Regions from separate parts of the Brevibacillus sp. BC25 genome, predicted to be linked through region 3. Evidence: riboswitches for the same ligand, from Rfam matches in the RefSeq annotation. Region 3 holds a riboswitch; each other region holds the start of a gene.

Region 1 (10,124 bases), on a different contig from region 3:
AGTAACCGGATACTGATCATCTTCGGGAGATTTGATGAGTTCGAGCAAGGTAACAGGGGCCACGATTGCCAAGGGTGAGCCGTCTATCAACACGATCACTTTACCTTGCAGCAGCATGTAAATCGCAAAGTCAGGACGTCCCGTATAATCAACTAACGGAAACAGCGAACGAGTGTTGTCACTGAGTAATTTTTCCAGGATAGCGCTATTCAAGATTTTTTTTGACCTACAATTGAGGAGCCTCTCGCGCATCATCTCCACGAGATCCGAAGATACCCCATCCGTGATATACATCATCGCAACTCTTGTACGCGAGCGCGTTCCGAGAATAAAAGGCTCATAGGCCAGGGTAATGGTTCGCATACGCTTGCGAATGAGAGCCACATTCGTGGAAAGATCCTCGACGAAGCCGTCGCGGGGACCTTTGATCGATATCTCTGTATTGGCTTCCTCAGGGCCACGCTCCGGCCGATTGGAGATATCCCAGGCGAATGGCGGGGAGTCTCCAATGAAAATCAGCAAATCTCCTGCAAACAGTCGCTCAACCCACAACTCTGGATTCGTGAAGAGCGGAAAAAGAGGCAGGGAACGCAAATCACCAATAGCCAGAAATCGCTCCAATTGCGGCAAGGCCGTATCTTGTAATTGACGAACGTCTGCAAGTCCTTCGCAATAAAGCATCAATACAGGCTGGTCCTCAGATGTGACCGTGCGCAAAAAAACGACGTCCGCACAATGCGCGAATTTTTCCCGCAGTTCCTCTTCAAGGGTCATAAGGGGCCCCCTCCTGTCTGGATGGTTTGCGCAGGGATATCAGGATGAGCGCGAGTGAGACAACAACCATGATGACGAAGTAAAGTGGGTAGTATACACGCGATAAGAAGGCTACGAATTGCATGTCGCTGTAAGGGAGGCTGGTGAGGGCAATCATGCTTCCGCCGAAAAACAGCATCATGAATTTGCGTTGCTTTCGGGTTCGTATCGTGATCAAATCTCCTAAAAGAATCAGGCAAAGCGTTATTCGAATAAAAGCACCAGAAAGCCACTGAAAAATCGAGAAAAACTCCATGTTCTCGATGTCTTTTCCGATCGTGAGTAGCCGCCATTGTTCAAATGCAGGAAAACGTTGACGAGAGGACTCCACAGGTCCAAATTCTGCAATTGCCCCTGTCAGTGGGCTGAGTGTCAACAGCAGCGTGATACCGAGCATGACAAAAAAGTGTACGAGTCGAAACGGCTTTCGTACGTGATGCTGGAGCAACAGGAGCAGAAACAGCTCGGTGAAACCGCCGCCAACGTAAAGCATCCCATGTAGCAGCGGACGAAAACCGTTCTGGAAAAGCGGGAGCAAAAGACTATAATCCTTTTTGGGAATATTGCCAAAAGCAACGAAAAATCCGAGCAACACGACTATGGGGAGCAAGACGCCTGCGGTGATTCCAACGGAGGTCATACCTCCAATAGAAGCGAGTACACATAGCCCAATCAAGGCTAAAGCGGTCACCCACTCGGGTGTTCGAGGCAAGTAGTTTACGGTTGTCCAAGTTTGCGTATCGATCAGATTCGTTAGCGCCATAAGATACAGGCAAATCATGATTGGAACGAGCAAGAGATTGCTGACGATTTTTCCTGACCGTTGTGAAATCCATTCATACAAAGACTGTTGATCCAAACTTCGATTAATCACAAACAGCAGATACGCCCAGAAGGAAAAGGGGATACCAGCAAGCAACACGCTCAACCAAGCATCTCTTCCGGCTTTACTCAATAAGAGGGGGATGACGGTTACGTGGTTCGTAATGCCGATCGTCAGCATCATCACCATAATGGCTTGACCAATCCCGATTTTTCCGTCCACTTTCATGAAAGACTTATCCCCCTGTGCGTGGTGGTGCTGTTAGGATTTGCCTGCTTGCTTGGAAATATGTATCAGGTATAAAGGTTACATCCGTCCGAAAAAGTATGGTATTCTACTATGAGGTAAAAAGGTAGAAACAGAGTAAGGAGTGCAGCCGATGTATCAGCTCATAAGAAATTATCTGTTCCAGCAAGATGCGGAAGAGATTCATGAAAAGACAATTGGTGCCTTAAGGCTGGTGGAGGATTCTGCTCCAGGCAAAAGCATCCTGAAGATGATCTATCAGGTAAAAGACCAGCGGTTGGAGAATAAGCTGTGGGGAATGACGTTTCCGAATCCAGTCGGACTTGCAGCCGGTTTTGATAAAAATGCAGAAGTCTATCATGCGTTGGGTGCTCTTGGTTTTGGATTTGTGGAAATCGGGACGTTGACGCCGCAGGGGCAGCCAGGCAATCCGAAGCCGCGTTTGTTCCGATTGCCGGAACATCAAGCTGTCATTAACCGGATGGGCTTCAACAATCACGGTGCGTATTTGGCTTCCCAGCATTTGGTCGGTTACGCATACTCAGATGTTCCGATTGGGATTAACATTGGGAAAAACAAAGTAACGCCGAATGAAGAGGCGGCCATCGACTATATCAAATGTATGGACATGCTCTATGCATACGGTCACTATTTCGTCATTAACATCAGCTCTCCGAATACCCCGAATCTGCGTGACTTGCAGGAAACAGAGAGCTTGCGTCATTTGGTGCGTGCAGTAAGGGAAAAGGCGACCGAAATGGAAGCGCGTGCCATCAAGAAAAAACCGATATTGCTGAAAGTAGCACCAGACATGTCGGATGAGCACATGCGTGATGTTGTTCACGCTGCTGTTGAAGAAGGCATTTCCGGAATTATCGCTACCAATACGACACTGTCACGCGAGGCGGTTTCCGGACATCGATTTGCCGAGGAAGCTGGTGGCTTGAGCGGAAGACCTCTTACGGAGCGTTCCGCTGCTTGGGTGAAGGAGATTTATCAAGAAGTAGGAGACAAGGTACCAATCATCGGTGTCGGAGGTATTTATAACGGCGAAGACGCCTACGCGAAAATCCGAGCAGGAGCCAGTCTCGTTCAGGTGTATACGGGGATGATTTATCAGGGCCCAGGTATCGCCAAACAAATTAACAAAAAGCTGCTCAAGCTCATGCAGCGCGATGGTTTTAAACATATTAGTGAAGTAATTGGCGTAGACGCAAAAGAATAGATAGAACAAGTACGCATAGGTAGATGGCTCCGTTTGTAGTGGGTCATCGACTTATGCGTTTTTGCTTATATTCTTCCGATTTATGTAGTGATCCGGTATAATGATGTGGACAAACATGAATTGTCTGTCAATTTCATATTGTCGGCGTTAGGTGCCTTTATGTGACGCATAAAGGGTAACAGGGAATCGGGTGAAAGTCCCGAGCGGTCCCGCCACTGTAACCAGGGAGCTCTCTTTGAGAAGGAAACCACTCATTTTCGTATGGGGAAGGACAAAGAGCGCATAGATCTGGAAGCCAGGAGACCTACCTAGTAGCCACACCCACAGAACCTTCGCGGAAAGGAGCGGTGAATACGAGGCAATGAGGCTGTATAGTCAGTCTGTTGTTTTGTGTGCACATCTCGTCCATTGATGGATGGGATTTTTTTGTTTGTAGGCAAAGAACAAAAGTCAGTGAAGGAGGAATGAACATGAATCGATCTCGTCTCGTATCGACTTGTCTGATGATCGCGGGCTTTGTCCTGTATTTTTTGCTCAATGAACCAGAGACAGGACATGCGATGCACATCATGGAAGGGTATTTGCCATTATCCTGGGCCTTATTTTGGTGGGCTGTCTTCTTGCCATTTTTTATTCTTGGGATTCGCTCGATTAACAAGATTGTAAAAGAACATCCCGAAATGAAGCTCCTTATTGGCGTTGCTGGAGCGTTTGCGTTTGTTTTATCTGCATTGAAAATCCCTTCGGTTACAGGTAGCAGCTCTCACCCGACTGGGACGGGGCTTGGCGCCATTATGTTTGGGCCTTTTGCGATGTCTGTGTTAGGGAGCATGGTGCTCTTGTTTCAAGCCTTGCTTTTGGCACATGGAGGTTTGACTACACTAGGGGCAAATGCTGTATCCATGGCTGTAGTAGGACCACTGGTGGCATACGGAATCTATCGGATGATCATGAAGGTCAACGGAAGCCAACGTCTGGCTGTTTTTGCGGCGGCTGCTTTGGCTGACCTCGCTACCTATGTGGTGACTTCGATTCAACTGGCACTCGCATTTCCAGCTGAATCTGGTGGAGTGTTGGCCTCGTTTGCCAAATTTGCAGGAATTTTTGCATTCACGCAAGTACCGCTCGCAATCAGTGAAGGTCTGTTGACCGTCCTCGTTTGGAACTGGTTGTTATCTTACAACGCAAAAGAGCTTACACAGCTTCGTTTGCTCAAACGGGAGGAATCGCTGTGAAAAAAGGATGGAACTGGCTTTTACTCTTGGGGGTAATCGTACTCGCGATTGTCCCGCTGTTGCTGGTGCAGGATTCGGAATTTGGCGGCGCAGACGGCGTGGCAGAGGAAGCGATCAAGGAAATTGCTCCGAACTACGAGCCGTGGTTTCAACCGCTGATAGAACCACCAGGGGGAGAGACGGAGAGTCTATTGTTTGCGGTGCAGGCGGCGTTGGGAGCGGGAGTGGTTGGCTACGCTGTAGGCTTGTACAAAGGTCGGTTGGATAAACGGAAAAAATGAACGGGCTGCAACCTGATTCTCTCTCTTATCAAAACAGGCTGAAACGTCTGCCGCCAGCTCATAAGCTATTGCTGGCGAGTGCATTGTTACTACTCGTCTTGGTGGGACATGTATGGATGCAGATGGCCGTCGTTGTTTGGATGACGGTATGGGTAGTGGTGTATGCCCGTATTCCTGTCCGTATCTATTGTGCCTTTATGATCGTGTCGCTCTCGTTTTTCGTGTCGGGGCTCCCTGCCCTATTGGTAGAAGGGGCGAGAGCAGGAGAAGTACACGTCCAGGTCGTGGCAGCATGGGAGTTGGGTTCGTATGTGCTCTATGTGCCTATGTCATCATTTGGTAAAGTTTGGGTTTTGTTTTGGCGTACCATGGCGAGCTTATCTTGCTTTGCTTTCATTTTGTTTACCGTGCCGTTTGCTGAAACCTTGCAGGTACTTCGCCGGCTTCGTATGCCTGTCCTTGTGACTGACTTATTAATGATCATGTATCGGTTTATTTTTGTGTTGGTAACGATTTCTCACCAGCTATGGATTGCCCAACGTTCTCGGGGAGGTCACCGCGGCTTCCGCGCGACGCTTCGAGATGCAGGGGTTCTCGTTGCGCAATTGTTTGTCAGAGCAATGCGCAAATACGAAGCTTTGCACAAAGGAATGGCGGCTAGAGGCTTCGGGGAGAGCATGCAGGTGCTCTCGTTTCATACACATGCTCGTTCGCGACGCTATGAGTGGGAGTCAATCGTAGGCTGTATGCTGCTGGTACTGCTTGAGTGGTGGACAGGAGGTTGGTGGTTATGACATCAAGGTTGTTGGAGTTCATCGATTTGCAGTACACGTATTCGGGAGGGCGGGGACCCGTCCTGTCAGGGCTGTCCTTATGGATTCCAGAGGGAAAAAAATGTGTCCTTTTGGGACGAAATGGCTGTGGGAAGTCGACCTTGTTCTTGCATGGAAACGGGATCATCGAGCCACAGCAGGGACAGGTGCTGTGGAAGGGGAAACCGCTTGTATACAAACGAGCCGCACTGCAAGAGATGACGCAAAAGGTAGGCTTGGTCTTTCAAGATCCCGAGCATCAGCTGATCGCAAGCACGGTCGCGGAAGATATATCCTACGGTTTATGCAATCAGAAGCTGCCTGAGGACGTAATCCGGGCAAAGGTAGAAAAGGTGCTGGATGCATTCGGATTGAGAGAGCTGGCAGAAGCTCCGATTCATCATTTGAGCCTGGGACAAAAACGACGTCTGGCACTCGCGGGGGTCATGGTCATGGAGCCCGAGCTTTTGCTATTGGACGAGCCTACTGCGTATCTGGATCGCTATCAGACAAAAAATTTGCTGCGGGAGCTCGATACCATTCACCGGCAAGGAACGACTGTTTTGATGGCGACACATGATATGGATATTGCCTTTGAATGGGCAGAATGGATTTGCATCATGGATGAAGGCAGGCTTGTGTTCGCGGGAGATCCGCAGGAGGCATTGGAAAATAGAACTATGCTGGAGAGTCTTCATCTGGGTATGCCGTTGCTCGTTGATGTGTGGGAGGCACTGCCTGAGCAGTGGAAGCGGGAACTTGGCGGAAATATTCCCCGTTCGGTCGACGAGCTGCGAAAAATGCTCAGTGTTCAGCGGGTTTGGTGAATGGAGTGGGCGCTTTCGGGTAAGCTAACCCCAAAAAGCCATGGAGGTACACAGTATGGAACAAGACTCTATCACGAGCACATCGGTCCCGAATCATCAGGAAAAAGGAATCTCTCGCCATGTAAAGGATGAACTGATGTATCAAGTATTGGAGAAAGAGATGACTACCGACGAGCAGGAAAAGAAGCTAAAAGATGATTATTTAAAAGGAAAGGCGTAAATTTGCGCCAAAAAGCCCTTCTCGCCACATAAAGGCATGAAGGGCTTTTTTACATGGGATGGTTTAAGTAATATTCACGGTAGAGCAAATCTTGACCGCGGGTAAGAAGATTTGTGCGAATTTTGTAGGGATATGTCCATTCATCACGAATAACGTAAAGAAGGCACTTACTTACAATGGGAGAAGTGATGAGGTTGTGATTTCAACTTTGAATAAGACGCTATGTGTTCAGCAACTCGTAGAAAAATTAAGAGACAAGCAGCTTCTTCATGTACCAATCGCTGATCTTCGAGAATCCAATAAAGTGTTGTATGAATACGTCAATCAGCTCAATGACTCGATTGCGATCATTCCGACCACGATTAATTCTGTTATTACAGGCGTCATCCGTTTCCAGGAAGGGTACTTTATTACCTTGGGCATGCTCATTTGGAAAGACGCCAACAAAAAAGGGGCGTTCAAGGAAGGGACGTTTCTTTTTTACAAGCATGACGCTCATGATTCGATTGAGGATTGCGTCCATATTACCAATTCCATCGAAAATCACAATCTGATGGAAAGTTTGTTCTTTGCGTGCTGCGAGAGCAAGGATGGAGATTCCGTACTTTCCTATTCGCATATCGAGCATGCGATTACATACGGAGAGCTGTATCGTGATATGAAGTCCAAAATCAAAAAAGGGTTTGCGTAGTTTTTTGTTAGTAGAGCAACTTTACATGCCAAGTTTCGGATGATATACTACTGAAAATTTATCAAATATTCCAATTGAAGAGGAGTTTTCCTACTTGATGATCAAAAAGTAACGTCTTGCCATTCACCAGTTGGCCCGACCCCCTCCATGTAAATGGTTTTGTCTACCCACAAATAAAAACCACTTACAACAATATGGAGGAATATCACGATGAGTAAACCTGAAATGAATGTTGCCTTAGTAGTCGGTCCGGATACGGACCTGGATAGCCAAGCAATCCGAAATACACTTGAGTATTTTGGAGCTCGAGTCTTTACGTACTGGATTGGTCGACCAAGCGATTTGATCGATGTATTGAATGGCAGCGACCTATACCCAAATACCGACATGATTATTCTGAATTTCCATGGCGATGAGGGAAGCCTCATCATGCCAGAACTGGGCGAGGACGTTTATGAGGAAGGAGAACCAAAGGGTGATTTTGGTCCTGACGAGGTAAGGCGTTTTGCCAAGCTGGATGGAAAAATCGTGTTAGGTAACGGATGCTCGCTTGGTGATCCCGAATTAGCGAAGGCCTTTCTGGACAGTGGTTGCCAGACGTATATCGGGCCAGAGGATTACCCAGACGGAAATTCTGCGCTGATGTTCGCACTGCGCTTTTTCTACGAGGTAATTCAAAACAAGAAAAGCGTGGAAGAAGCTTTTCGAATCGCAAAAGCAACTGATGAAGAAACCGAGATGTATCAGCTTTATGTAAAAGAGTAATTACAACGCAAAGGGAGCCTTGAACTAGGCTCTTTTTGCATTCTTATGCCTGAAAAGTCGTACATGTGTTATTCGTATTTGTCGAGAATTGTCAGGTTGTTATTCTTGTTGGTAGTCATATTTTGGATTATGGTAGGAGAGATTTATTTCAATTTAGGGGGAATTTCTTTGAAAAAAATGGCTTTTTTCATAGTGGCTTTCGCCATCATGTTGGTTGGATGTAGCTCCGGGCAATCAACGGATACGGTAGCACCTGTTCCAACAACGCCAGCTGACACGGCTCCAGCTGAAGGAACCGCGCCAGCTACACCAGCACAAGAAGCGACTGCTCCTGCAGTGACAGAGAAAGCAACGATCACGAAGAGTGAATTTGAACAGATTGAAAATGGGATGAGCTTGGAGGAAGTAAAAAAAATAGTGGGCGGAGAAGGCGAACTGCTTGCTGAGGTTGGGAAAAAGGGAGAGGAAGGACACACGATCGTCTACATGTATAAGGGAGAAGGGGCGATTGGGGCAAATGCGAATTTTTCTTTCCAAGGCGGGGTTCTGCAAGTAAAATCGCAAATCGGACTTCAATAGCATGAAAAAGGGCGCAGGCAAATGCTTGCGTCCTTTTTGCTTAGTAGGTCATGGTACAGGCAAAATAGCCGCGATACGCATACAGTACTGTGTCTAAGGAAAGGAGGAGGCAGAATGGGTTTCTTTAATGGCTTTGATGACTTTGCTCTGATCCTGGTATTGTTTGTTTTGCTTGTCATTGTCGGATGTGATTGTGATTAGGAAATGGGTTTAGCAAAAGAGTAATGCAAAGGGACATACAATCCCTTTGCATTATTCATTTATGAAACGAGGTGAGAGTGAAGAGTGGCTAGAAAAATCAATGGTTTTACCCCAGAGTTTTCTGACTGGCTCAAGTCAAATAAGGTCTCGGTCAGAAAGCTGCAAAAAAATCCTGAATCCCTTGGTCAGTATTATCAAGAGTGGGCAAAAACAAGCCGTAGGACGAGAAAAGAGTCTAGAGCGCCAAGGGTTTCAAATCTAAACCTTGATATGGATTCCATTTTAAATGGTGTACGCATAGCGAACGAGGTATTCAGAACGTTCCAAGGAACAAATGGGATTGGAAGCATGTTTAGAAGGTTCATGTAGTGTATCACGAATCTTGTCGGGATTTATTCCAGCAATCCAAGCTCTTCGTATACCTTTTTGGACACGACACCGTTTGGTATTAACTTTCGATCCCGTTGAAATTTCTTTAGAGCTGCAGTTGTCGAGGATCGAAACTTGCCATCGCATACCCCGTGATAATAACCAGCGCTCTTCAATCGAGATTGGATGAGCTGTACATCTCCACCAACATCGCCTTCGGCTAAATCTCTAGGGTCGTGGCTCGGGTCCCCCAATATATGACCATAAATCGTTACTTTTGTTCCGAGTGGAATCATCTTGAACAGTTCGATGACGTCGTTGTTTCGCATGCGGATACAACCATGGCTCAAATGCTGTCCGATGGAGTGTGGCTTGTTTGTGCCGTGGATGCCATAAATTCCCCAAGGGACGTTTAAGCCTAACCATCGTGGACCGAATGAGGGTCCCCAATCTTTTCCTTTGGATATGATTTTGTATTCTCCAACTGGTGTAGGTGTAGAAGGATTACCAACTGCAACCTGATAAGTTTTTACTGTTTTTCCATGCTTTTTGACAATTAACTTATGTTTTCTAGGATAAACCTCAATCGTAATAATCCCTTGGTCGCTTATGATTGGTAACGAATGCTCGGCGTAAACGATTTTTTGACCGATTTCTATTTCAACAGGAAAGCTTACGGTTAGGAGAAGTATTGCAGCGAAACAAATGAGCAAGCGAGTTATCGTTCGATTCACCATTGTAAATGTTCATCCGATCATCTGTTTTTTTCACAGTACAACTTTAATTTGTGTATGGAAACAGCGTTTTATTCGGGAGCATGTAAAAGCCCTCCTCAGCTGAGAAGGGCTGTTTCTTTGCTTATAGGTCGTAATACAGCTCATACTCTTTCGGATTCACAGTCCGCTCGACTTGCTCAATCTCACCGCGTTTTTGTGCAATCCAGCCTTCAATTACTTCTTTTGTGAAGACATCTCCCGCGAGCAAGAAGTCATGGTCTTGTTCAAGTGCGACAAGTGCTTCTCCGAGAGAGGCGGGAG
Region 2 (10,124 bases), on a different contig from region 3:
TGCTGGCCTTCCCGGCAAATTGATCGTAATAGGTAGCTTCTACGCTTGTGTACTTCGTTTCAGGAAGCGGCAAGTGCCGACCTTCCTCGTTCATCCCACAATCGGTACACACAGAGCCTGCTAAATGAGGAAAAGGCACCCCGGGCGGGACGCCATTTTTCGTATCACCTAGCCACTCGTCGTAACGGAACTTGCATATTCTGCAACTGTAAATAGTCATAATGCTTTAGATACCTCCTGAAGATTGCTTGCTTCCCCCAGAACGCAAGAGAGGGAGCTTGATATGACTCGGATACTGGCTGTCATGATAGACACGTTGCGAGGCGATGAGCGTCTCGGTTTCCGTTGCCAGATCGTTGCCTGTATTCGGATTGGGGAATGAGAAGTTCTCGGCGCCAGAAGTAACCGAGACGCGAATGCAGTGACCTTTTCGGAAGACATTGGCGATCTTAGTCATGCGAATCTCATAGCATTCGATTTGCCCAGGAACAAGTAACTCGGGCTCTTCGAATGAGTGACGATAGCGTGCGCAAATAATCCCGTCCGATAGACGAATCGAATTGCCTTCCTCATCTACATCACACAGCCGGACCAGCCAATCTGTATCACGCGCTGAGCTGGATGCATAGATAACAGCTGAGATTTCTCCCGCGATGACGACTTCCTCTTCCAATGGCTCTGAGGTGTAGACAAGGACATCTGCCCGTTCTTCCACATCACGATAGTTTTCAGGAACGCTATTTTCATTCTCGGACAAATCCAGCAGATACGGTGTTGCGTCTAGCGGGTCATAGCCATATGTATCCACCGCCTGTTCACCTGGGATAGACAGGGTCAGTGTTCCATCTCCGCTGCTCGTATTGGCGTTTCCCCCACTGCTCAGATACAGATTCGTCAGCGTCGTCTCCTCTGGCGGCCAAGTCTGCGAGGTCTTCCATTCGTTTTCTCCCACCATGTAGTACTCAACACGCGGCTCTTGATCGACGCCATTTTCTATTCCTTTTAAATAGCGGTCAAACCAGCGGAGCTGTGTCACATCCAGATCGTAGCGGATTGCGTTGTTTCCAAAGGGCACATGATGGATTTCTCGTGTCGTATTCGCCTTGTGATACCACGGCCCCAAGATGAGTCTGGCATGCCCTGGCACATTTCGGGAGACAACTTCCCACGATTCGCTCGTCCCCATCCCGTTGTCGTCATACCAGCCGGATACGAGAAGTGCAGGTACGTTTACCTGATCGGCATGCCGTTTCCAGTCTGACATAGCCCAGAACTCGTCTCCGTCCGGATGTTCCATCCACTTTGTCCAAAACGGGATTTCTTTCCCCAGCACTTTTTGCGGGATTTCCTTAATCGGGCGCACCTTGATGACCTCACTCCAGTCATCCCGAGAGAGAGCCGCGACATTTCGACGCTTCTCTGCCATCATGAAAATCCATGACAAACCACCAAGAATCGTTCCCCCTTTGCGTGGGATGTCCACGTATGGTGTCCCTACTGTCACGTAGCTGAAAATTGCCTTCAGATGTGGATTTCCACTTGCGGCCGCAGCCCACTGCACATACCCGACATACGAGCCGCCGAGCATCCCGATGTTTCCATCCGACCACTTCTGGCTCGCGATCCAGTTGAGGCTGTCGTCTCCATCATTGCGCTCGTGAACGAGTGGAATCCACTCTCCCTCGGAATCTTCACGTCCCCGCGTATCCTGAACAACCAGCGCATATCCGCGAGCTACAAAGGGTAAACGGCGAAAAATGCCATCCATTCGTCCATATGGAGTGCGCATAAAAATAGTTGGAACTCGCTGTCCTTCCGTCAAACCTGCGGGTAGCCAAACCTCGGTCGCCAGACGAATGCCATCTCTCATCTCTATATCATGCCTACCCAAATGATGTACACCGTAGTTAACTTCGGACAGCTGAGGGTCCTGCCACATCCTGAGCGGCGTCAAATCCTCCCACCCTGTTTTAGCCAATACAACGCTATCGCCACGACCTGTCAGCACAAAAGCGATGACTTCGTTCTCACAAATGATCAAGTCAATTGGCTGCGCTGCTTCGCGCACCGCCCAGATCCACGCTTGCTTTTGCCCTGAGGGACCTGTTCCTTCGATGGACAGGTGGCGTTGGTAGTGCCCTCCACTTTCCGGAAACACGACTTGATCGCTCTCCCAGTCGATTTGCTCCCATTCGAGCAGCTTTTGTGCCAGGGTGAGGAGAGGCAACTCATAGGCTGCTTCCCGTTCAGCCAGTTGTGCAAACAGACCTTCAGCGGCACCACCCGTATCCCAACCTGTGCCCCGATGCCAAACTTCCCCATCCTCAAAGCGTATATCAGCTACCTTGATGCCGGATTGATAATAGCCAAATGAAGCTTGTTTGTGCCCAGTCTGTGCCATCCGTCATTCCTCCTGTTATCTGATCTACTTCCACACTTCCTGATACACTCTAAGGAAATTACCACCCAAGATTCCTTCGATTTCTGCATCCGTGTACCCGCGCTTCATCAGCTCACGCGTAATTTCCGGAAGTGACGCATGGCCTTTCACTACATCAAATGGCATTTCTTTTGTTTTGGCAATCTTGTCCAAGGGCAAATATTTCGTCAAATCATCGCACAGATCTAAGCCAATACCGATGTGCCTTGCACCGACAAGCTTTTTCATATAGTCAACATGATCAATCAGTCTCTCGATAGTTGCGTCAGCGCTGTTAGTGGCTGTGAACATGCTAAACGCATTCAGCCCGACAAGCCCATCCTTTTCCGCAATCGCTTTGATCTGCTCATCTGTCAAATTGCGCATCGCCGGCACGACTGTTCGGCTGTTGGAATGAGAAGCAATCACTGGCTTTCTAGCGATTTCCATCACGTCCCAGAACCCTTCGTCATTCAAATGGCTCACATCGATGACGATGCCCAGCTTTTCCGCTTCCTCGATGAGACGAACACCGAAATCGGTGATGCCCCCTTTTTTCCCTTCGCGCACCGGTGCAAAAAAGCTGCCATCCCCAACGAAGTTGCGCCGACTCCAAACCAGCCCCATCATCCGTACTCCGAGCTTATAAAAGACACGCAAGAGACTCAAGTCGTTATGTAGTGGCTCTGCCCCTTCCAACGACAGGATGAACGATACTTTTTGCTCTACTCTTGCCCGTTGCAAATCATCCAGATTTTTGGCGATGACGATATGCTCGGGAGACTCTGCCACCTCTGCGTGCAGAGCGCTGATCTGGTTGAGCGCCTTGCGCAGACTCATCTCTGGTACAAACGCATCCTCTACGAACACGGCTGCCACGATGGAATGCACGCCACCCTTCTGGAACCGTGGCAAATACTCCGTCTCGATCATTTTGGTTCGACCGTATCCACGCTGAATCTCCACATCCATCAGCAGATCAAAATGCCCATCTAGAACGTGAGCACCGTCATGAAATTTGCGCGCCTGTTCTCTCGTTACTTCCGTCATACGGGTCATCTCCCATCTTGTTCTATGGATTTTTCTTATCGAGATAGTTGTAAACCGTGAATTTGGATATATCCAACAAATCCGCGACGTATTGCACGGCTCCTTTGATCAAAAAGAGACCCATTTCATCCAGCTGGTGGATAAATTGAATTTTCTCTTCTTTTTGCATCAGGGCGATTGGTTTGCCTGTCCGTTTCAGGCAGTCCTCTATCATTTGCTCCATTAAAGTCCCGACAGTCGGAGCGAAGCTCTCTTCCGCTTTTTCTGCCTCACGCTTGTCTTGGATCACCATCATCGATTCGATGAATGATTGCGCCATTGCGAGATGAGTAATATCAAGATTGATGCACAGACTGCCAATGACTTCTCCTTGTTCATCCTTGATGTAAATGGAGCTCGATTTGATCTGTTTACCTTTGATGGTATCGTTGCGGTAGTTGAGGTCAAAAGCTTCTTCACTGACCTTCGCCGTACATAAAGCTTGCAGTGCCAGATTCGTTACCGGTGAACCGATCTTCCTGCCACTGACATGGCCGTTGGAAATAGCAATGATCGATGAGGAAATATCGCCTGTCAGATCATGTAACACCACTTCACAATGCTCGCCAAATGTACGTGCCAGTCCCTCTACTACCGGAATGTAGCTTGCTAATATCGGATGTACGTTTTTCATATTACCCCTCGTTCACTTCCACAATCATCTCAATTTCGATTGGGTTGTTAAACGGAAGAACAGATGTCCCAGCTGCTGCTCTCGCATGCTTGCCCACTTCACCAAAAATTTCGATGAGAAAATCAGAAGCCCCATTAATCACTCGCGGCTGCTCGTAGAAATCAGGGGCGCTGCTGACGAGTGCGAACAGCTTGACAATCCGTGTGATTCGATCCAAATCACCAATCTCGCTTTTCAAAATTGCTAGCAGATTAAGAACCGTGACCTTTGCAGCCTCATAGCCCTGCTCGATCGTCACATCCGCTCCCAGCCTACCCAGATACATCGGGCTCCCATTTACGTAGCACCCCGCACCAGATGTATAAATGACATTGCCAGTCTGTACACATGACACATAATTCGCCATGGTTGGAGGAACTGGCGGCAACTCATACCCTAACTCTTTTAATCGTTGTTCCACTTTGGACATAAGGCCATCACCTCATCATCAATTGCATACCTTTCTTTAAACATACTATTCTGCAAATTCATCTTCAACAATTTTTTGTATGATAAAAAATTATTTGAAAACCTTATGCCGTCCGCTTAACAAAAAAGGACGCCGACTAGGCATCCCCTCTTATGAAAATCAAAGATACTCAACTCGACCCTATCAGTTGACCCCACTCATTACCTTCTGGATAGATGGCTTCACACGGATCGCTTCCGAGTAGAAATACACATGTTTTTTGCCTGTAATGGGATGCGTCGTCACTTCTGTCTCTACTCCGAAAACATCCCGTATCAGATTGGGTGTCAAGACTTCCTCTGGCGTCCCCGATGTAACGATTTCCCCCTCACAGATCACGTACAGCCGATCACAGTACATCGCTGCGATATTGAGATCATGCAACGAGGACAAGACCGTAATCCCAAGATTTTTGACCAGATCCATCACCTGCAACTGGTATCGAACATCCAAATGATTCGTCGGTTCATCAAGGACAAGAAACTGGGCTTGCTGCACCAAAGCTCTGGCAATCAGTACTCGCTGTTTCTCCCCACCCGATAAACTGAAAAAACTGCGATCAGCGTATGTATGCATCCCTACCCGCTGAAGTGCTTCTTCACAAATTCGAACGTCTTCTGCGTTATCGGACTGAAACAGCCGTTTATGCGGAGCACGTCCCATATTCACGATTTCGGTTACCGAAAAATCGAATTCAACAGAGGTCTCCTGCCGTACTGCCGCCATGCGCTGAGCGTTTTGACGTGAGGTTAACTTATACACGTCATCGCCATCAAGTGAGATCCATCCCAAACGTGGCTTCAATACGCGATAAATGCTTTTTAGCAACGTGGACTTCCCGCTGCCATTCGGCCCGATCAGCCCCACAAACTCTCCGGAGCGTACCTCCAGACTGACGTTTCGAAGGATTCCCTTTTTCTCCAGTTCGACCGATATATTCTCGACCAACAAATTCATCGTCCGCTACCTCCAAAGGAATAAGAACTCCGCAACATCAACCAGATAAAGAATGGACCTCCACACAGCGCTGTCAAAATACCAATCGGCAGCTCTTCCGGTGCAAATGCGAGCCTGGCGACTACATCAACCCAGATGAGAAATATCGCGCCAAACAAAGCGCTGACAGGCAGGACACGTCTGTGATCTGATCCGACCATCACACGGACGATGTGGGGCATCATTAATCCAACAAAACCGATTGATCCCGCAATGGACACGATCACCCCCGTGAGCAGTGCAGTGATCACCAGGAGAAGCTTGCGGAATTGTACCGTATTAACCCCCAATGTCCCAGCTGACTCCTCGCCCATCAGCATCGCATTGAGCGAGCGGTATTGGGCCATTAAAATGATGAGACAGATGACGACAATCAATGTAGGGATCGTCAGGTACTCCCATTTCCCGCCTGCCAAACTACCACTTAACCAAAACAGGACCGTCCCAATTCCATGCTCATTCGGCGCTGAAAAAACAAGGAGACTGGTAATGGCCGACAAGATCGCAGATATCGCAATTCCAGCCATAAGCAGGCGTACCGTCGAGTTTTGTCCTCCAATACGGGATAGCGTAAAAATAAGAATGATTGACACAAGGGAGCCTGTAAAAGCGCCAAAAGATAGCGCATACTGCCCGTACATGCTGAATGCTCCGAATATAATCACCGAGGTAGCTCCAACCGAAGCACCTGAAGATACTCCTAACACATACGGGTCAGCCAGGGAGTTGCGAACCAACGACTGGATCGCTACTCCCACGACAGACAGACCTGCGCCGACGATCGCCCCCAAAAGTACACGCGGAAAGCGAATATCCCAAATAATCGTTTGCTCCCCTTTGGACCAATCCACCTCAATCCACTGGGTCAACATCGGAATTTTTGATAAGGCGATTTTCCATACCGTTGTCGGCTTAATCTCCACTGATCCCAAGGTAACTGCGAACGTAATGGAGAGGAAGAGTCCGACCAGTAGAGTAATGATGATATAAGGTAACTTGATCTGTTGCAGTGCTATTCCCTCCCTTAAAAGGGGCGTACTTTATTTGAATTTATCCGGGTAGAGTCCTTCCGCCAAAATTTTCAGCGCAATCGGTGCTCGAACGCCTTCAGAAGCCGCAGACAATGGCAATACCATTAGTTGTTGATTTTTAATCGCCGGGATATCCGCCAGTTCTTTTTTGGACAAAAGAAAATTACGTTTTTGCTCAACGGTTCTATCACCGTAGTCTACGATAATAATTACGTCTGGATTGCGACTCACTACTTGTTCCCAACTAACCTCTGCCCAACCCTTTTGAATGTCATCAAAAATGTTCTTACCGCCAGCAGTCTTGATTAAGGACGTCATGTAGTTGTTGGCTGCTGTGAATGGTTTATCTTCCCCGTTGTCGTACACGAACACCTTAAGTGGCTCGTCCACCTTGCCAATTTTACTAAGCGTTTGGTCCATTTCACTCTTCATTTTGTTGATCAAATCATTGGCTTTGTCTTCCACACGGAAAATGCGTCCAATATTCGTAATGTCTGCAAACACATCGTCGATTGTCGGTCCAGGAATGCTAGATGACGCTTGCAGGTAAGATTTGATGCCGAGCTTTTCCAAATCCTGCATCGATCCTACACCTTTTTCTCCGAATCCACTTTTCCATCCGGCGTACACGAAGTCTGGGTTCGCTGCCATCAACACTTCTTTGGTTGGATACTTATCAGACAGTACCGGAATCTTGTCGTAATCTGCTTTTAACTCTGGAAGGATTTCATCGTCTAGGTAAGCGGTTCCGACCATTTTATCAGCAAGGCCCAATGTCAGCATAATTTCGGTGACGTGTTGGTTCAATGTCACGGCACGCTCAGGTGCTGTTGGATAGGTCATTTCGATACCATTATTGGTGAGTGTTACTGGCTTGCCTTCTGCTGCTGGAGCAGCTGTTTGTTCTATTTTGGCTGGAGCTTGTGTTGTCGTAGTGGAGCCGCATGCCGAAACCAAAAGCATGGCAGCTGTCATGATACCGAAAGCTAGTCCTTTCATTACTGTATGTGATTTGTTTGCCTTAAACACCTGAAATCCCCTTTTCTGTATGTATATGATGGGTTGAACGAAATCCTCTACAAAAAAAGCACCCCCCATTTCAATCGGGAGGTGCATGACAAACGTAGATGTAGCTATAAGCAGGCACAAAGTGCCCTTTCATAGACTGCTTCCACATCTGCCCCATCCTCGTGGGTCGATTGTAAATGATCGCATGGCAGGTCTCCTGGCTTACGGATCAACACACCCAGCTACCTTCCCATTTTTCGTCTCGCAAAAAACAGTGGCTACACGCTAGGCGCTCCTCGTTACAGTGGCGGGACCGCGCCGGCTTCTCACCGGACTTCCCTTTTAAGCTGACGGCATATGCCATCCAGCACCATTCGATACGTATTCAATTTTTACGATTTATTCATTAGTTGATAGAAGTCAGTTTTTTCGGGAACTGCGTGAGAATTTCAACGCCCGTTTCCGTAACCAATACATCGTCTTCAATCCGCACTCCGCCTACACCTGGCAGATAGATGCCTGGCTCGATCGTAAAGACCATCCCTGGACGAAGCACTTCTTGGTTCTGGCTGTGAACAGATGGATATTCATGTACATCCATCCCAAGTCCATGCCCCAGACGGTGCATGAAGTATTCTCCGTAGCCTTTTGCAGTGATGACATCGCGAGCAGTTTTATCCAAATGCGCAAAGGTCACACCCGGACGAATCTCAGCAATTGCCGCTTCGTTGGCAGCCAATACCGTCTCGTAAATTTCTTGTAGCTGGGCACTGATCTCTCCTACAGCAAAGGTACGAGTAATATCGGATACATATCCGTTCGCTGCTACCCCGATATCAAACAAAAGCAAGTCGCCTTCTTGGACCTGGCGCGTTCCTGGTTTCCCGTGTGGCAGTGCCGACTTCTCCCCTGCCAATACCATGGATGTAAAGGATGGACCTTCCGCACCCAAGCGCTTCATCTGGAATTCCAGCTCAGCTACGATTTCCGTCTCGGTCATACCTGTCTTGACTTTTTTCAGGGTCTCCCGCAAGGAATCTTCGACCAACTGAACAGCATGCTTCAGACGATCCACTTCATCCGCGGATTTGATCAAACGCATTTCACGAAGTGGCTCTTCCACGTCCACATAGCTCGACGCCAGAACAACTTGTCCAAGTGCTTCATAGCGCTCGACAGTCATATGACTTTTCTCAATACCGAGCTTCGTCAAGTTCGCTGGCAATACTTGCTTGAGGATTTCATACGGGTTTTGGATATCCGTATGTGTATGGATATCTTGAACGAACGAAGCCTCTGCCGCTGCCTCACGATCAAGAGCAGGTACAATTAAAGAAGGTTTGCCCTCAGCAGGAATAACGAGACCCATAAAACGTTCATGCGGGTCTGTAAAAAATCCGGTCAAATAGTAGACGTGCTTGGGAGAGGTAATCAACACCGCGTTCAGCTCTTGCTCTGTCAAAAACGTGTGGAGCTTCGAAATGCGCTCTTGAAACAACTTCTTCACCCTGCTTTCACCAATTATTCTATTGCGAGAATACCACTTCCCCATCAAAAAAAGAAGACTTCAATTGAAAAATCTACATCGTATCGGACAACCTAAGGGTGGGGTGAAAACGAAAATGGAACAAATACTCGTTCATCAGGATGGCAAGCAGTTTGCTTTTCACATATCGGGAAAAGGCAAGCCGTTATTGTGTATCCATGCGCCATGTATCGGCTCTCTCAATTTTGTTTATCAGCAAACACTCGCAGATACATATCAGCTCATTGTCCCTGATTTGCCCGGACACGGCGACAGTTCACCGATGGAGAAGCCCTTTTCCATTGGTGAGCTGGCAGAACAGCTCCATAAGCTGATCCCGTCGCTCGGCATTGAACGTCCCTTTATTTTGGGGTACTCCCAAGGTGCTTCTATCGCCCTTGAATATTGTCTTCGATTTCCTGATCATGCACAAGGCGGTATACTCGTGAGCGGTTTTTCCGAAGTGAATGACCTGTATTTACATGGACGGTTTTGGATGGGGCAGGCGTTGTCGATGCTTCACGGAGTTCCTCTTCTTGCCCGTTCGATTGCTTCCTCACATGTCAATGACCCAGAAATGCGTGAAAAATGGACGGCTCACGCCTCCAAAACTGATCCCACTAACCTGAAATACCTTTACGCTGCCGGACATCATTATCGATGTACGGAGCGTCTGGGCAACATCCAGCTCCCGATTTTACTTGCCTATGGCGAACAAGATCAACGGATGCACCATTATGCGCAGATGCTTACCATGAAATTACCAAAAGCAAAACTCGAGATGATTCCTAACGTGAAGCATCAGGTCATCACAAAAGCTGCTCCTGCTTTCAATCAGTTGTGCCGCACCTTCATAGAAGAAGGGTAAAACAAGAAAAGACAGAAGGCCGGGCACCTCCACCCCCTTCTGTCTT
Region 3 (10,124 bases):
ACTTTATACTTTGTCGCTTCCCTCCAAGAGGAAATAACCGCATCGTACAACGAAAACGTCAGGATGAAATGGCTGGCGAAATCCTTCGGGTCAAAAGGCTCCGGTCCCATTTGCTTCTCATCCGCTGGTATGACGACGAATGCTTTGTAGTTGCTAAAAAACGGATCGCTCATGGCAGGTCCTTTCCTTGGATATTATCTGTGTTGGTTAGTATCCACTAGGAAAGCAGGATATTATGTACAAAAACGGTCATAAACGTTCAAAAGACCAAGTCGACATGAAAACCGACTTGGCCTTTTGCTTGCTTTTGTATAGGCATGTTTTTCAACTGAATATCTACTCATTACCGGTGGGTCATCGAGACGCTTCCATGCCCGTGCTCCTCTTCCATGACCTCCATTCCTGCACCATGATTGACGGTCCAGGTGATGACTTGGCTGGAAATGACAACGGCCAAAATGGTATACATCATCTCTTTCATCGGTACGAACCAGAACGACATGCAAAGCACAATGACGTCCAGTAAAAGAAAGACCGTACCAATGGACAATCCCGTGTACTTACTGATCAACAGGGAGAAAATATCGTCTCCACCTGTCGCAGCTCCATAGCGCAGAACCAATCCGGTACCCAGCCCGGTCAATACACCGGACAAGACAGACGCCAGCGGCATCATTCTGCTCATATCCATGACAATCGGTGAAAATCGTTCAAACAAATCGTAAAACCCGGTAAAAGCAAGTGATGCAAAGATCGTGTCCCAAATGAACTGGCGGCCTCTTACTAACCAAGCAACCAAAAACAGTGGGATATCCAGCAAAAGCATCACCATCGCTGGCGACAAGTCAAAGGCGTATTTCGCCAATAACCCCAAGCCAACAAACCCACCTTCAGATAAATGGTTCTGAAAGTTAATGTGATAATACGCAAAAGCAAGTAAACAAGCTCCAAACAAAATCATACTGTAACGCTTAGATAACTGCAGCGCTCTCTTCATCATGGTTTCCTCGCATTTTTGTCGGTTTAGGCACAGACGACCAACCGACTACCGAGGAACATCGCAAGTATAAGTCGCTACTCATACAAAGGGCCTCGCTTTCGTAGTAGATTAGTCGTCTTCAGTGACGATCGACTACTACGAAGCTAGATGTAGGAGAGGTCAAAACGTTTCCAGATCGTCCTATGGGGACGCATGGTATCCTGATCCCTTCCATGGCTTTTCTTGTATTATACCATAAAAAAGGTGAAAAGACGACTCGAAAGCGTCTTTTCACCGAGTTAAAATCGGAAAGCTTGTCCTTTTAGCTCCACCGGAATCCCTGCTGTGACAAGAAAAACTTGATCGGCAACCGCTGCCACGCGTTGATTCATCAAGCCCGCTAAGTCACGGAACTTACGGCCCAACGGATGTTGTGGGACGAGTCCGTCGCCTACTTCGTTTGTCACCAGCAAAACCGTCCCTGGGTAGTCTTTTAGCTTGTTTACCAGCACATCAACCTGCTGGAGCACTTGCTCAAACGGCTGCTCCTCTCCATCATGCAGCAACCAATTGGACACCCAAAGGATCAAGCAATCAACCAAAATCACTGTCTGCTGTTCTTGTATGTCCTTTTGTGCTCCCAGCTTCGCTAGCCACTCTGTCAATGCGTACGGCTCCTCGATCGTTTGCCAAGGAAAGTTGGACTGCAAGCGGCGGTCGCGATGGTGCAAGATCCGCTCTTCCATTTCCTCATCAGTGATTGGTGCGGTCGCGATGTAAACACCCGAGGAGCCCAAATGAGCCGCGTATTTTTCGGCAAACGTGCTTTTTCCGCTGCGTGCTCCGCCTGTAATAAGTACGATCATGCTTCTGTCTCCTTAAACAACCTCTTATACTTGCGATTGCAAAATAATTTGCGGCAAATGATGGACAGGATGCTCCATGACAATCGGTCTGGTTCCGTATACAGCCTCTATTCTGTCGCTTTGCAAGATGTCTTTTGGCGCGCCGACGCTTATCTGCTTTCCTTTATGCAGCATCAAAATACGATCGCAGTATAGGGAGGCCAGATTCAGATCGTGCAGCACAGCAATGACCGTCACCTGCGTCGTTTTTTGCCATTTTCGCACGATGTCCATGAGTTGAATCTGGTACCCGATATCGAGGTAAGTCGTGGGTTCATCGAGCAACAGCACCTGAGGTCTTTGGATCAATGCCTTCCCCAAAGCTACGCGCTGCTTTTCCCCACCACTCAACTGATCCAGTGTGCGCTCTTCCAAATGGTCAAGACCGAGCATCTGTACGATTTCATCAATGAGCGATGCGACATCCTGCTTCTCTTCCCCTAGCCAATTTTGGTAAGGAAAGCGACCCATCTCCAACACCTCTCGGACACGAAAACCGACTGGCGGCAGACCCTCTTGCTCCAAAACAGCCAGTATTTTGGCAAGCTCTTTGCGTGGATATGAATGAAGCTTTTTCTCTTGAAGCAAAATGTCTCCTGCATCTGCCTTGATGACGCCTGAAATCATTTTCAGCAAGGTGGATTTACCGCTTCCATTCGGTCCGATGATGCCAAAAAATTCTCCCTTGTCCACGCAAAAATCGATGCCGTGCAAAACAGGCGTATCTTGATACGATTTTTGCAAGTTGCGCACATTGATCATTGCTTACGTTACCTCTTCCTAAAGCGTTTATTTTGCTTCAATAAATAGGCGAAAAACGGTGCTCCCAGAAATGCTGTCACGACACCCAGCGGGATTTCCGTTGGACTCAGCAGCATTCTGGCAAGAGTGTCGGCCCACAGCACATAAATACCACCACAGATCGCAGCCATCGGAAGTAAAATACGATGGTCAGGACCAACCAGCATTCGGACGAGATGCGGTACCACCAGGCCAACAAACCCGATAATTCCCGCGATAGAAACCGCCGCTGCAGTCAGGAGAGTCGAGACGACCAGAACCACCAGCTTCGTGCGATCCACATGCACGCCGAGATGCGCAGCCTGCCGCTCCCCCAACGCAAATAGGTTTAAGGAACGCGCATAGCTAATGAGCACCATGCCTCCGATGATCAAGTACGGAATCAAGACGTACGTAAAGGCCCAGCCGCGAAATGACAGGCTGCCCATAAGCCAGAACACGATCTCATTAACCGTCTGGTCAGATAGCGACACCATAAAGGAAACGAGGGAGCCGAGAAAAGCCTGCACCACTACCCCAGACAAAATCAGGGTCTCCGTTTGCAGCTTTCCTTGCGTGTTCGCGAGTCCAAGTACGATCCATAAACTGAGCAGTCCCGTAAGAAAAGCGACGACAGGCGTGCTCCATGCACCCAAAAAGGTGATTTGCAAGCCAAAAAGGATCAAGAAGGCTGCTCCGACAGCAGAACCGGATGCCACGCCCATCGTAAACGGATCGGCGAGCGGATTGCGCAAAACTCCCTGAAAGCCCGCTCCCGCAAGTGACAAGCAGGCCCCAATCAAGACAGCCAATACAACGCGTGGAAAACGAACTTTCATGACAATTTGCTCAGATGACTCCGGCCACGTTACGGTGATCCACTCAGACAAGCCCGGGATTTGATGGAGCAGGATGAGCCATACTTGCGAGATCGGGAGGTGTGCCGCCCCCATCGAGATGCTGATGACTATTGATGCCAGAAGGACGAGACCGCTGACTCCTCCCCATATGAACAATCGTTTCTTCATTTTATTTCACCAAGTCAGGGTAAATCGCCTTGGCTACTTCGATCAAGCCTTGTGTAATACGCGGACCAGGACGGGACAAAATATTTTGGTCCATGCCAAAGATTTGTTTTTCACGAATTGCCTTCATTTTATCCCAGCCATTACGCTTGGCGATCATATCCTCCAGCTTGACGCCAGTCTTTTCATCGGTAATTCCGCTCGCATACAAAATGACGTCTGGATCGTTTTGCAAAATCTTTTCTTCACTGATCGGATTCCATCCCTCGGTGTCGGAGGCAATGTTTGTCGCCCCAGCCAGTGTGATGAGTTCGTCCATGAATTCGCCTTTTCCGACTGTCCACCCTGGGGAAAATTCCAGGTATACCTTTTTCTTCTCTTCCGGTTTTACATTTTTCACTGCTTCTTGAACGTACGCGATATCCTTCTTCATTTGCGCGACGACTTTTTCGGCTTGCTCCTGTGTGTTGGTGATAACGCCCATCGCCAAAACATTGTTTAGGATGTCGTCCATCTTTGTCGGATGGGTAATATAGACTGGCATTCCGAGAGATTTGAGCTTGTCAGCCACTGGCTTTTCCATCGAAATCCCACCAACGACCATATCCGGCGTTTGAGCGAGAATCGCTTCTTCATTTGGTTTGACGACTCCGCCAATTTTCGGCTTTGCCTTCGCCGCATCTGGATAATCATCATAGTCTGAGACAGCTACGATCCGATCTTCCAAGCCTAATGCGAACAAAATCTCTGTCTCGGCAGGTGATGTCGAGACGATTCGCTCAGGAGCTTTTGCAAAGATTACTTCTTTTCCTGTCGCATCCGTAACTGTCAACGGATACGTTGTTTGTTTTGCAGGCTGCTTGGCCGCATTCTCTTGTGGTGCTGTCTGCGGTGCACTTGTTTGTCCACCTGGTGCTGGCTGACTGTTATCGTTACCCGCACAACCCGCGAGGCTCGCCGCAACTAGTAGTGGGATCATGAATCGCAATGAACGTTTCATATGTAGAACTTCCTTTCTGCATGTCTGATTGACTGTACCTTCCAATAAAAAAATCGACCCTTGCTTCCATTCGGAAATCAAAGGGTCGGCACCTCAGGGCAAACAGACAGGATGGTCTGCTTCCTGAAATAGGCCGATCCTTTCCGCGAAGGCAACAGGCACTAAAACAAACAGGCAGGTCTCCTGGCTTACGGCTGAGGAACGAGCCGATTTACAGTGGCGGGACCGCGTCGGATTTTCACCGACTTCCCTTTTCACCCGATCTTTTTGTTAAAAAGACGAGGCACCTATTTGTTGTTACGTTTGAAATTGTCACAGTCCATGACTCATCCTACATCATAGCATTCCTTGGATGAAAAAAGAATGACAAACACATAAGCCAATACTTTCTTGCCTCCTAAAAATGAAAAACGCCTGAACAAAAAGTTCAGGCATATGTAAAGCTTTTTGGAGGCTATTACCCTCGTTTGTGCAAATAATCTAGAATGCCCATCGAGCATACTTGTAAATCGAGCTTGAGTACCTCGAAAACTTCGTGGTCACCACTGATGCCTTGTGACCGTAGATGATCCGAGACTCGTTCAAATAACTTACGAGACAGTTCGTCATAGGTTTGCCCAGCAGCAATCGTTGATTCTCCTTCCGCCACAAACACGGGGAGCCACTCACGTATTTGGCGGTACACGTCGTCTACCTGCTCTGACATCCCAAAATGACCAAAGTAAATCCGACTAAGCTTCCGCGCTTCAAAACGACTTAGAGACGCTAACATGGCATCCGGGTCAAACTGATTCGGCGAAGTAGATGGCAGCACGAGGTGTATGCCATCCTTTTTAAGCTGTGGATAGAGTACCCCTGCGGTATCACCTGTGAACATGCCACGGCTTACTGGATCGTAGATGCTAAAGTGATGATTGGCATGCCCTGGCGAATCCAGAAACTCCAACACGCAATTCTCTCCGATCTTTAGTGTATCCCCATCCCCGCGAATCAAAATCCGCTCCTCGAGAACCGCCTCAATCGGATCAAACAATCGATCAAAATCATCATGATACACCGCTCTCGCCCCTGCGATCAGTCGGCTCGGATCTACGAGATGACGTGCACCTTTCGGGTGGACGACAACCTTTGCGTTCGGACAATCTTTCAGAAATAGTCCTACTCCTCCTGCATGATCCAAGTGAATATGCGTCACGATGATGTATTTTACTTGTTCCGGCGTATAGCCGAGCTTGGCAAGACCGGCCTTGATGTATGGGACGGAGGGGCTTGGCCCTGTTTCGACCAATGTGAGTTCCTCTTCCGCGATCACATATGTCCCCGTGCGTTCCGCCCAGCCCATATCGAAACCGTCTATTAAATGGATGCGTTCCCCTAAGTAAATTGGCTGTGATGATTGCATGTAAATGCTCCTCCTTTTCAAAGGTCATTTTGTAGCGCGAATATTTACACTTTATCACCTATTTTGGACTACTGGGAAAAACAACACAAATTCTTCATATTTTTATCGTAATATGAGGGGAGCAAAAACAATTCCATTACCTGGAGGGGTGCAAAATGGGTCAGCTTTTTTCTGAGTTAAGACCTGAGCATGAGAAGTTTATCAAGAAGCAACGGATGTTCTTTGTTGCCTCTGCTCCTTTGGATACAGATGGTCACGTGAATCTTTCACCGAAAGGGTACGATTCTTTTCGCATCATATCGCCTACGGAGGTCGCCTATTTAGACCTGACTGGAAGCGGAAATGAAACCAGTGCACATCTACAGGAAAATGGCAGGATTACTCTCATGTTTTGTGCATTTGAGGGCCCCCCTCTCATCATGCGCCTATTCGGCAAAGGAACGGTTATTCTCCCAGATTCACCTCGGTGGGATGAGCTCGTAAAAGACTTCCCGCTTCTGCCCGGTGCTCGTCAAATCATTACCGTAAACGTACAGGAAGTTAAGACTTCTTGCGGCTGGGCTATCCCCTTCTATTCCTACTCAAAAGAACGCGACACCCTTCAGAAATGGACTTTGGCTAAAGACGAGGAGGAACTGCTTGATTATCAAAAGGAAAACAACGTAGTAAGCATGGATGGATTGCCAACACCCTTGGGACAAAAGCTTTTTCCCGCAGTAGGTGGGGATAACTAAGCGTAAACGCAAAGAAGCTGCCTTGCTCGCAGCTTCTTTTTTTGAAACCTCTTTATTTGCTCGTATAAATGACCACTGCATCTCGGAGAAACTCGGCAACACCAGGCTGCTCCTTGTCATAGTAAGCTGTGAAGCGCGGGTCATCGACATACATCTGGGCCACACCTGCGTGCGCTTCCTTACTGTAGCTGTCCCAATAAAAGCTCAGCCATTGACGGTGAAGATCAGCTGCTTTTTGCGCCAATTCATGAGCAGGATCACCTGTCGAAAAAGCCTGCGCCAACGTCTCGTGCAGCTCTGCGTTTAATTTCTCCAGCCCGGCATACTGTTCTTCTGACATGCCTTTGACCTTCTGATTCGATTTTTCGATTTGGTCATTTCCGTATTTCGCTCGAATTTCTGCCCCGTACTTCTCTTCATTCTCATCAATCATTTTTTGTTTGAAGCCTTCGAATTTTTGTTTGTCACTCATCGTTTTGGTCCCCTCTCTTTGTGCTAATGTCAAATCGACATTGGCGATTAACGCATCCAATTGCGCACGCCTTTCCAGGAGCTTCTCGCGGTGCTCCAGCAGTGCCCGTTCAGCATCAAAGGTTGGTGAATCCAGGATCTCCTTGATCTCCTCCAAGCTCACCCCCAGCTCGCGGTAAAAAAGGATTTGCTGCAATCGATCCACCTCTTGCTGTCCGTAAATGCGATACCCTGAAGAATTGATTCTCGCCGGCTTGAGAAGATCAATTTCATCGTAGTATCGGAGCGTCCGGGTGCTGACACCCGCCAGGAGTCCTAGCTTTTGCACCGTATATTCCATGTTCATTCCTCCTGACAAATTGATCGTACACATTTACGGACCGTCAATGTCAAACACAAATTCCTAAAAAATTGGCGTTACTCTATTTTTATTATTTGTTAAAATATAGGAAGGACATTACAAAGGGGGTTATGCGATGCTCTATGTCATCGGCTTTATTGTAGCCATACTTGGTGCTGGCTGGGGATTGACAGGGCTGCTCAGTCTCAAAGCCAGAGACAAACATGCCATCACCCATTACTCTGACGATGCTTACGCCCAGCAAACCTTGTTCCAAATGCACAACAACCCTACCCAAGGAATGTAAAAACAAAAAAATGGCTGCCAGCATCGTGTGCATGGCAGCCACTTTTCTTTTTTACAGAGCTTGGAACGTATCAGTCAATACCGGTACGATTTGCTTTTTACGGGAGACAACGCCCTTCAGAACGGCTTTGTTGTCTACCAATGTTACTTGGTACGCTTTTTCTACTGCTTGCGTTGCGCTACCAAGAGCGATCGCAACAGAATCGTTGTTCAAGATATCCGTTACAACAAACACGAACAAGTCCAGACCTTTTTCAGCGATGTTTGCATTCATAGCCGCTTCCAGTTCGCCTTGGCTTGCGAGTACATCATTTACATCCACTGCATTTACTTGTGCGATTTCTACTTTCGCATTGCCCATTTGGAACTCTTTTGCATCCAATGTGAGCAGTTGTGCGATTGTTTTGTCGCTCAGGTCTGCGCCTGCTTTGAGCATTTCCAGACCGTATACTTGCAAATCAACACCCGCGATTTCAGCCAGCTCATGAGCAGCAGCTACATCTTGCTCTGTGCATGTTGGAGATTTCAACAGTAATGTATCAGAAATGATCGCGGAAAGCATCAAGCCCGCCATCTCTTTTGGAATGTCTACGCCGTTTTCTTTGTACATTTTCTTCAAAATGGTTGTCGTGCATCCAACTGGCTCTGCACGGAAGTAGAGAGGATTGCTCGTCTCAAAGTTCGCAATACGGTGATGGTCGATCACTTCTACCACTTGCACTTGCTCAATGTCATTCGCGCTTTGTTGGCGCTCGTTGTGGTCTACTAGGATGACTTCATTTACTTCATTCGCCACTGTTTCTACGAGGCGCGGCTCTTTTACTTGGAAGTAATTCAACACAAATGCTGTTTCACTGCTGATTACACCCAGGCGTACAGGCTCTACATTCGCGCCCAGTTTTGTTTTCAAGTCAGCGTACACAAGTGCTGAACAAATGGAATCTGTGTCTGGATTTTTATGACCGAAGATTAATTTTTTTTCCATCATCCATACTCCTTAATCGTAATTTGGCGTCAAAATTATACCATAGCTTAGAGGATATGCCCAAGATACATTATAGGTTCAAATTGGATCGTTGGAAATAAGGTTTTGAAGATCATCCGGAAAAAAATGGGAGGCGAAGTGAAATGAGAGTGGCAGCTTTGTATGACATTCACGGGAATGTACCTGCTCTACATGCAACATTAGCAGAACTCGAAGTTGTGAAGCCTGATCTTATTGTCATCGGGGGTGATATGATCTCAGGCCCGATACCCGTCCAAACACTTGAAATACTCTTCCAATTGGATACACCGGTGCAATTCATCCGTGGTAATGGTGATCGTGAAGTCGTCCTCACTTTTGACGGTGAGGCTCAGGCCTTGGAAATGTCCGATTCTGTGCGAGAAATCACGTCATGGGTTGCGGAGCAATTGAGCCGCTCTCATCGTGACTTTCTGTCGCAACTCCCTCTTACGTACACGTTAACACGAGAGAATGATGAGGACGTACTATTCTGCCACGCCATTCCCACCAATGATGAAGATATTTTCACTCCCCTTACATCGGATGCGATCGTTGCCACTTACTTCGAGGGGACACAGCAGCGAACGGTCATCTGTGGACATACACATGTCCAATTTGAACGTCGACTTGGCGAGCTGCGTATTCTCAATGCTGGAAGTGTGGGCATGCCGTTTGCCGACGAGAATGTCCGAAAAATACCTACGGCTCAAGAAGCAATGGAATTTTTGGAGGCCGTCGCACGAAAAAACCGACCCTCTACTTATTAAAGGGTCGGTTGAGAAAGATAGCGGAATCGATTAATCGTCCCAGTCTACATCCAGTACAGCGCCTGTCGTAGCGGAAATCTCCAAATCCACTTCCTGTCCTTTAGCTGTTTTCACTTCCACTTCATACACATAGTGGTTATCGTCAACATCCAGCTTGATGGATTTGATGTTGCCGCTCACTTTAGCCAAAGCGATTTTTTTCGCTTGCTCTACACTAATTTTCACTGGTTGGTTTTTCCACTTATCGTCGTTGTCGTCGTCATAATCATCGTCATCATCGTGGTCAACTGTTTGCCACACATCTCCAGTCATCGCATCGACGTACACGTCAATCTCTTGATGCTTGTTTTTGATCTCTGCTTTGTATACGAGGAAACCGTCCTCTTCATCCAGCTTCCACTCCGTAATG

What was found. Region 3 has a riboswitch for cobalamin ahead of PMI05_RS01725 (ABC transporter substrate-binding protein). Riboswitches for the same ligand answer to the same signal wherever they lie in the genome.
Region 1: another riboswitch for cobalamin. It lies ahead of PMI05_RS05660 (energy-coupling factor ABC transporter permease); the one in region 3 lies ahead of PMI05_RS01725 (ABC transporter substrate-binding protein).
Region 2: another riboswitch for cobalamin. It lies ahead of PMI05_RS24525 (ABC transporter substrate-binding protein); the one in region 3 lies ahead of PMI05_RS01725 (ABC transporter substrate-binding protein).

The regions. Positions count from the first base shown of each region.
Region 1 covers NZ_AKIX01000025.1:14,685-24,808, reverse strand. The annotation lists gene PMI05_RS05675 (spore germination protein) at 1-774, opposite strand, end outside; gene PMI05_RS05670 (endospore germination permease) at 764-1,864, opposite strand; gene PMI05_RS05665 (quinone-dependent dihydroorotate dehydrogenase) at 2,016-3,107, shown strand; cobalamin riboswitch at 3,240-3,434, shown strand; gene PMI05_RS05660 (energy-coupling factor ABC transporter permease) at 3,578-4,342, shown strand; gene PMI05_RS05655 (energy-coupling factor ABC transporter substrate-binding protein) at 4,339-4,623, shown strand; gene cbiQ (cobalt ECF transporter T component CbiQ) at 4,620-5,417, shown strand; gene PMI05_RS05645 (energy-coupling factor ABC transporter ATP-binding protein) at 5,414-6,262, shown strand; gene PMI05_RS30975 (hypothetical protein) at 6,318-6,482, shown strand; gene PMI05_RS05640 (hypothetical protein) at 6,679-7,173, shown strand; gene PMI05_RS05635 (hypothetical protein) at 7,384-7,938, shown strand; gene PMI05_RS05630 (hypothetical protein) at 8,116-8,517, shown strand; gene yjcZ (sporulation protein YjcZ) at 8,539-8,718, shown strand; gene PMI05_RS05620 (hypothetical protein) at 8,803-9,087, shown strand; gene PMI05_RS05615 (L,D-transpeptidase family protein) at 9,111-9,824, opposite strand; gene glnA (type I glutamate--ammonia ligase) at 9,946-10,124, opposite strand, start outside.
Region 2 covers NZ_AKIX01000110.1:70,499-80,622, forward strand. The annotation lists gene PMI05_RS24490 (methyltransferase domain-containing protein) at 1-220, opposite strand, end outside; gene PMI05_RS24495 (CocE/NonD family hydrolase) at 227-2,401, opposite strand; gene PMI05_RS24500 (dipeptidase) at 2,426-3,469, opposite strand; gene PMI05_RS24505 (transcriptional regulator) at 3,492-4,142, opposite strand; gene PMI05_RS24510 (RidA family protein) at 4,144-4,611, opposite strand; gene PMI05_RS24515 (ABC transporter ATP-binding protein) at 4,795-5,607, opposite strand; gene PMI05_RS24520 (iron ABC transporter permease) at 5,604-6,617, opposite strand; gene PMI05_RS24525 (ABC transporter substrate-binding protein) at 6,687-7,706, opposite strand; cobalamin riboswitch at 7,875-8,075, opposite strand; gene PMI05_RS24530 (Xaa-Pro peptidase family protein) at 8,092-9,183, opposite strand; gene PMI05_RS24535 (alpha/beta fold hydrolase) at 9,308-10,078, shown strand.
Region 3 covers NZ_AKIX01000009.1:32,656-42,779, reverse strand. The annotation lists gene PMI05_RS01750 (hypothetical protein) at 1-173, opposite strand, end outside; gene PMI05_RS01745 (YitT family protein) at 344-1,000, opposite strand; gene cobU (bifunctional adenosylcobinamide kinase/adenosylcobinamide-phosphate guanylyltransferase) at 1,279-1,845, opposite strand; gene PMI05_RS01735 (heme ABC transporter ATP-binding protein) at 1,870-2,646, opposite strand; gene PMI05_RS01730 (iron ABC transporter permease) at 2,655-3,692, opposite strand; gene PMI05_RS01725 (ABC transporter substrate-binding protein) at 3,694-4,689, opposite strand; cobalamin riboswitch at 4,845-4,995, opposite strand; gene PMI05_RS01720 (MBL fold metallo-hydrolase) at 5,147-6,091, opposite strand; gene PMI05_RS01715 (pyridoxamine 5'-phosphate oxidase family protein) at 6,247-6,825, shown strand; gene PMI05_RS01710 (MerR family transcriptional regulator) at 6,878-7,636, opposite strand; gene PMI05_RS30920 (hypothetical protein) at 7,773-7,943, shown strand; gene PMI05_RS01705 (manganese-dependent inorganic pyrophosphatase) at 7,995-8,927, opposite strand; gene PMI05_RS01700 (metallophosphoesterase) at 9,071-9,715, shown strand; gene PMI05_RS01695 (PepSY domain-containing protein) at 9,746-10,124, opposite strand, start outside.